Regions from separate parts of the Bacillus sp. VA13 genome, predicted to be linked through region 2. Evidence: a T-box and tRNA genes for the amino acid it is inferred to sense, from the RefSeq annotation. Region 2 holds a T-box; the other holds one or more tRNA genes.
The links. The T-box of region 2 lies ahead of ileS (isoleucine--tRNA ligase). A T-box ahead of a tRNA ligase gene usually reads a tRNA of that ligase, here a tRNA-Ile.

Region 1: it encodes a tRNA-Ile, which carries the amino acid that the T-box ahead of ileS (isoleucine--tRNA ligase) is inferred to sense. The anticodon was not compared.

Annotation. Positions count from the first base shown of each region.
Region 1 covers NZ_JBVQPP010000001.1:1,576,391-1,579,775, reverse strand. Annotated here, with positions in the region: tRNA gene AC0C66_RS08225 (tRNA-Lys) at 36-111, shown strand; tRNA gene AC0C66_RS08220 (tRNA-Leu) at 122-208, shown strand; tRNA gene AC0C66_RS08215 (tRNA-Gly) at 214-288, shown strand; tRNA gene AC0C66_RS08210 (tRNA-Leu) at 303-388, shown strand; tRNA gene AC0C66_RS08205 (tRNA-Arg) at 398-474, shown strand; tRNA gene AC0C66_RS08200 (tRNA-Pro) at 490-566, shown strand; tRNA gene AC0C66_RS08195 (tRNA-Ala) at 572-644, shown strand; tRNA gene AC0C66_RS08190 (tRNA-Met) at 665-741, shown strand; tRNA gene AC0C66_RS08185 (tRNA-Ile) at 744-820, shown strand; tRNA gene AC0C66_RS08180 (tRNA-Ser) at 827-919, shown strand; tRNA gene AC0C66_RS08175 (tRNA-Met) at 937-1,013, shown strand; tRNA gene AC0C66_RS08170 (tRNA-Asp) at 1,083-1,159, shown strand; tRNA gene AC0C66_RS08165 (tRNA-Phe) at 1,172-1,247, shown strand; tRNA gene AC0C66_RS08160 (tRNA-His) at 1,267-1,342, shown strand; tRNA gene AC0C66_RS08155 (tRNA-Gly) at 1,352-1,425, shown strand; tRNA gene AC0C66_RS08150 (tRNA-Ile) at 1,441-1,517, shown strand; tRNA gene AC0C66_RS08145 (tRNA-Asn) at 1,530-1,604, shown strand; tRNA gene AC0C66_RS08140 (tRNA-Ser) at 1,608-1,698, shown strand; tRNA gene AC0C66_RS08135 (tRNA-Glu) at 1,729-1,800, shown strand; gene glgB (1,4-alpha-glucan branching enzyme) at 2,033-3,385, shown strand, end outside.
Region 2 covers NZ_JBVQPP010000001.1:78,745-82,129, reverse strand. Annotated here, with positions in the region: gene ileS (isoleucine--tRNA ligase) at 1-1,594, opposite strand, end outside; T-box leader at 1,647-1,873, opposite strand; gene divIVA (septum site-determining protein DivIVA) at 1,936-2,430, opposite strand; gene AC0C66_RS00420 (YlmH family RNA-binding protein) at 2,524-3,297, opposite strand; gene AC0C66_RS00415 (YggT family protein) at 3,358-3,385, opposite strand, start outside.

The DNA of each region.
Region 1 (3,385 bases), 1.5 Mb from region 2:
TTTATATGATATAATATTCAAGTCTCTTGTAAGAAGAGCCATTAGCTCAGTTGGTAGAGCATCTGACTTTTAATCAGAGGGTCGAAGGTTCGAGTCCTTCATGGCTCACCATTTATATGTTGCGGATGTGGCGGAATTGGCAGACGCGCTAGAATCAGGCTCTAGTGTCTTTACAGACGTGGGGGTTCAAGTCCCTTCATCCGCACCATTTCTGCGGAAGTAGTTCAGTGGTAGAACACCACCTTGCCAAGGTGGGGGTCGCGGGTTCGAATCCCGTCTTCCGCTCCAACTATACCATCCACGCCGGGGTGGTGGAATTGGCAGACACACAGGACTTAAAATCCTGCGGTAGGTGACTACCGTGCCGGTTCAAGTCCGGCCCTCGGCATTAAGTTTTGCGCCCGTAGCTCAATTGGATAGAGCGTTTGACTACGGATCAAAAGGTTAGGGGTTCGACTCCTCTCGGGCGCGCCATGATCTACATGAAATCGGGAAGTAGCTCAGCTTGGTAGAGCACATGGTTTGGGACCATGGGGTCGCAGGTTCGAATCCTGTCTTCCCGACCATTCTTGGGGCCTTAGCTCAGCTGGGAGAGCGCCTGCTTTGCACGCAGGAGGTCAGCGGTTCGATCCCGCTAGGCTCCACTTGGTTTCAATAAATATTTGGCGGTGTAGCTCAGCTGGCTAGAGCGTACGGTTCATACCCGTGAGGTCGGGGGTTCGATCCCCTCCGCCGCTACCAATGGACCTTTAGCTCAGTTGGTTAGAGCAGACGGCTCATAACCGTCCGGTCGTAGGTTCGAGTCCTACAAGGTCCACCACTATACGGAGGAATACCCAAGTCTGGCTGAAGGGATCGGTCTTGAAAACCGACAGGGGTGTCAAAGCCCGCGGGGGTTCGAATCCCTCTTCCTCCGCCATATATATTCTTAATCATCGCGGGGTGGAGCAGTTCGGTAGCTCGTCGGGCTCATAACCCGAAGGTCGCAGGTTCAAATCCTGCCCCCGCAACCAAATTATATGAATGAAATAAGGGGTACCTAAAGGGTACAACCTAAAAAATTCACATGTAAATATCAAAATGGTCCGGTAGTTCAGTTGGTTAGAATGCCTGCCTGTCACGCAGGAGGTCGCGGGTTCGAGTCCCGTCCGGACCGCCATTTAAATAATAAGGCTCGGTAGCTCAGTTGGTAGAGCAACGGACTGAAAATCCGTGTGTCGGCGGTTCGATTCCGTCCCGAGCCACCATTTATCAATATATATTTTGGCGGTTGTGGCGAAGTGGTTAACGCACCAGATTGTGGCTCTGGCATTCGTGGGTTCGATTCCCATCAATCGCCCCAAATAAAATTGCGGGTGTAGTTTAGTGGTAAAACCTCAGCCTTCCAAGCTGATGTCGTGGGTTCGATTCCCATCACCCGCTCCATTTCTATATTGTCATGGGCCTGTAGCTCAGCTGGTTAGAGCGCACGCCTGATAAGCGTGAGGTCGATGGTTCGAGTCCATTCAGGCCCACCATGACCTTTATATTCCACAGTAGCTCAGTGGTAGAGCTATCGGCTGTTAACCGATCGGTCGCAGGTTCGAATCCTGCCTGTGGAGCCAAATGGAGAAGTACTCAAGTGGCTGAAGAGGCGCCCCTGCTAAGGGTGTAGGTCGTGTAAGCGGCGCGAGGGTTCAAATCCCTCCTTCTCCGCCATATGATTACACATATAAATTCTCAATCATCGGCCCGTTGGTCAAGCGGTTAAGACACCGCCCTTTCACGGCGGTAACACGGGTTCGAATCCCGTACGGGTCATTCAGAAACCTTGCATATCCTGCAAGGTTTTTTTATTTTTTATAAATCCTGACATGCCTTAGAATCATTCTATATTCTATAAACAGGCAACAAAAATCTCCATATATTTCGTTTTTCTTCGGAAAATGAAGTTAATTGTCAATAAGTATAAGCGCTTTCATGAAAGGGCTTTTTTTTATTTCTTCGAATAAATACTATAAATGAAAACTATGATGTCAGAAAGGATGATTACATGGCCGCTGCCAGCCCTACAGCACATGATGTTTATCTTTTTCACGAAGGCAGTCTGTTTAAAAGCTATCAGCTGTTTGGCTCGCATTATCGCGAGCTGAATGGCCAAAGAGGATATGAATTCTGTGTGTGGGCACCTCATGCGTCAGAAGTACGAGTGGCTGGGGACTTTAACAGCTGGTCAGGAGAACAGCATGTGATGCACAGAGCGAACGATGGTGGCATTTGGACGTTGTTTATTCCAAATTTAGGAGAAAAGGAAAGATATAAGTATGAAATCGTGACGAAAAGCGGCGAGATCAGGCTGAAGGCAGATCCATATGCTATTTATTCAGAAATCAGGCCCAATACAGCGTCACTTACTTACGATTTTGCAGGATATAACTGGAAAGATCAAAAATGGCAAAAGAAACAGAAGGCTAATACGCTGTATGAGAAACCTGTTTTTATTTATGAACTTCATCTCGGTTCCTGGAAGAAACATTCTGATGGCAGGCATTACTCTTATAAAGAATTAAGCCAGTCGCTTATTCCTTATATCAAAGAGCATGGGTTTACCCATATCGAACTGCTTCCGGTGTATGAGCACCCTTATGATCGTTCCTGGGGATATCAAGGAACGGGTTATTACAGCCCGACAAGCAGGTTTGGCACGCCGCATGATTTGATGAAGTTTGTGGATGAATGCCATCAAGAAAACATCGGAGTCATTCTGGATTGGGTCCCCGGACATTTTTGTAAAGATGCACATGGTCTTTATATGTTTGATGGAGAGCCACTTTATGAATATCAAGAAGAACGTGATCGGGAGAACTGGCTATGGGGCACGGCAAACTTTGACCTGGGAAAACCGGAAGTTCATAGTTTTTTAATTTCTAATGCGTTGTACTGGGCGGAACTCTATCATATAGATGGATTTAGGGTTGATGCAGTGGCTAATCTCCTGTATTGGCCAAATCAGGATGAACGCCATACGAATCCACATGCTGTTGAATTTTTAAAAAAACTCAATCAAACCATGAGAGAGGCATATCCTCATGTCATGATGATTGCGGAAGACTCTACGGAATGGCCTCAAGTGACAGGTGCTGTTGAGGAAGGAGGGCTTGGTTTTCATTTTAAATGGAATATGGGCTGGATGAATGACGTACTGAAATACATGGAGACGCCGCCAGAAGAAAGGCGGTATTGTCATCAGCTTATTTCGTTTTCATTACTGTATGCGTTTAGTGAACATTTTGTATTGCCGTTTTCTCATGATGAAGTCGTATACGGAAAAAAATCCCTTCTTAATAAAATGCCTGGCGACTATTGGCAGAAATTTGCCCAGTATCGGCTTTTGCTCGGCTATATG
Region 2 (3,385 bases):
ATCCTGAATCAAACCAAACATCCATGATGTCCTGTTCTTTTGTAAATGTGCCGTTCGGGCTGCCAGGATGTGTAAAGCCTTCCGGAAGAAGATCCTTCGCTTCTTTTTCAAACCAAATGTTTGATCCGTGCTGCCTGAACAATTCAGAAACATGTTCAATGGTTTCATCCGTAATAATCGGTTCTCCGTTTTCAGCATAAAATACCGGAATCGGCACTCCCCATGCACGCTGTCTGGAAATACACCAGTCTCCGCGGTCACGAACCATGTTGTGCAAACGCTGCTCGCCCCATTCAGGAACCCATTTGGTTTCTTTAATGGCATCCAGCAGATCTGATCTGAAATCTTTAATAGACGCAAACCATTGCGCTGTCGCTCTGAAAATGGTTGGTTTCTTTGTTCTCCAATCGTGCGGATAAGAGTGTGTAATGAATTCAAGCTTCACAAGCGCGCCTTTTTCATCTAGCTGCTGTGTGATCGCTTTGTTCGCGTCATCATAGAACATGCCTTCAAAGCCCGGAGCTTCGCTTGTCATTACACCTTTTGCATCAACTGGGCATAGCACATCTAAACCGTATTTTTGGCCGATGATAAAGTCATCTTCCCCGTGCCCCGGCGCTGTATGAACGCAGCCTGTTCCGGCATCAGTTGTTACGTGTTCGCCAAGCATAACGAGAGAGTCTCTGCCATATAGCGGGTGTTCAGCGATAATGTTCTCAAGGTCTTTCCCTTTGATCGTTCTTGTCACTTCATATTGATCAAATCCGCATGCAGATGCAACATTTTCGACTAAAGCACTTGCTACGACAAAGCGGTCTTCACCTACTGCAATCACGCTGTACTCAAGATCAGGGTGCACTGAAATACCGAGGTTCGCCGGAATTGTCCAAGGCGTTGTTGTCCAAATGATGATGCGCTCACCGTTTTCAAGAACGCCTTTTCCGTCTTTCACACCGAAAGCAACGTAAATAGATGCTGAACGTTTGTCTTGATATTCGATCTCGGCTTCAGCCAAAGCAGATTCACTTGAAGGTGACCAGTTAACCGGTTTAAGACCTTTATAAATGTAGCCTCGTTTTGCCATCTCACCAAATACGCGGATTTGCTGCGCTTCGTATTCCGGTTTTAATGTCACATATGGGTTTTCCCAATCACCGCGGACACCAAGGCGTTTAAACTGCTCACGCTGTCCCTCGATTTGCTTCCAAGCGTACTCTTCGCACAGTTTGCGGAATTCCGCTACTGACATTTCTTTGCGGTTGACTTTTTTGTTTTTTGTGAGAGCCGTTTCAATCGGCAATCCGTGTGTATCCCAGCCCGGTACATATGGCGCGTTGTAGCCGCTCATTGATTTGTAGCGGACAATGAAGTCCTTCAAAATCTTGTTAAGCGCGTGGCCCATATGGATATCGCCGTTTGCATACGGAGGTCCGTCATGTAAAACAAATTTCGGGCGGTCTTTCGTCCGTTCCTGTACAAGACGGTAGATATCCTCTCCCTCCCATTTCTTTTGAATGTCAGGCTCACGGTTTGGCAAATTTCCACGCATCGGGAAATCTGTTTTCGGCATTAAGAGCGTGTCTTTAAAATCCATTTTCATTCCTCCACTGCATTTTTTCAGAAAATAAAAAAAGCCCTCTCATCCCATAAGGGACGAGAAAGCTTATCTCGCGGTACCACCCTTTTAGAAAAAGCAAGCATACGCTTTTTCCTCTCGAGCATCGTAACGTGATGAACGTCCTAACCTACTGTGAGTTCAGAAAGGAAACTTAAGGGCTGATCTACATGATTCCGGCCATCCCGGACTCTCACCATCTCCGGGTCGCTATAAAGGCCTGAAGGAAACATGACTGTCCCTTTCAACCGTTTTTTCATCTGAATTTATGAACGTATTATATTCGACAAGCTAAGAAAATGTCAAGATAATCAGAGAATTTATTCCTTTTCCTCAAATACTGCGTCGACTTCATACTCAAGCAGATGATCCCAATCGTCATTTTTCAGAAGATCGAGCTGAGCTTCAATCAGCATTTGGAAACGTGTTCTGAAAACTTTAGACTGTTTTTTCAGCTCTTCAATTTCCATGGCAATTTTTCTTGATTTTGATAAAGATTCGTTGATAATGCGATCAGCGTTTTTCTCCGCTTCCCGAACGATCAGCTTTGCTTCTTTTTGAGAATTGCGTTTTACGTCTTCAGCCGCTTCTTGAGCAACTAAAATCGATTTATTCAGCGTTTCTTCAATATTGGCAAAGTGTCCGATTCTTTCATCAAGCTCATTGACTTTCGCTTCAAGCTCAGTTTTCTTACGGAGAACAATTTCGTAATCTTTTCTGACTTGCGCTAGGAATTCATTTACTTCATCTTCATCATATCCGCGAAAACTTTTTGTAAACGTCTTGTTGTGAATATCATTTGGCGTTAATGGCATGATGCCACCTCCATTTTTACATTTCAGTACGGTTATCTAGTTCACATTATAAAACAAATTTCGCACAGATGGAGAAAAAAACTGAAAAACCGACTATTTTTGTCGCTCAAACGTAACTCTCCATTTGTCTTTTTTGGTTTTTCCTTCGATTTTTGTTAAGCTGCATCGGCCAAAGCCTCTGATAGAGAGCATGTCCCCTTCTGCCACCATGTATGAAGGGTCTTCAACTACCTTCCAGTTCACTTTCACGAGGCCGTTTTTCACAAGCGTCTGTGATTTCTGGCGGGATTGTCTGCTCATAGAGGCGCAGACGGCGTCAAGCCTTAAAGAAGAAACCGTGTCATCTCTTATTTCGACATCAACTGCTGGAATGTTAAGGTCTGACAAGTCAATTTTCTCTAGGCTGACCGCCGCTTTGCCTGCTTGGGTCAGCTGTGCCGCCACAAAATCAGCGGTATCGGCTGAGACAATCAATTGCACTGATGTCTCAGAAAACACGATGTCACCAAACTTTTGCCGCTTTAAGCCTATGCCCATTAATGCACCAAGCAGAGAACGATGATCTACAGAGACAAACTTTTCAGCATAACGGACGTTAAACGCCTGCAGTTCAAAATCCGATTCTTCCGGAGTGATGTACTCTGGATACAGAATCGCCCGTTTTCGCTCCGCTCTGTCATAGCCGCCGGAAAAAGCAAGCCCAACGTCAGCCTGTCCCGTAACAGCAGAAAGGATGACCTGCTCTCGGGGGTCTAAAAAGTCGGTCAGCTTCATTCTGTACTGCTCCTGGACAATTCCTTTCCATTCGAGCGCCTGGTCAATAAAGGCCCGCTCGTCTTTTCTGAAGTGCTGATATATATCGCTCATCGTCTTTCCCTTCTATGTAAAGAGGCTTGGCTGCTGCCAAGCCCCTATCAAACTGTCACATTAAAACGCAATCATGCGATAAAGCCCC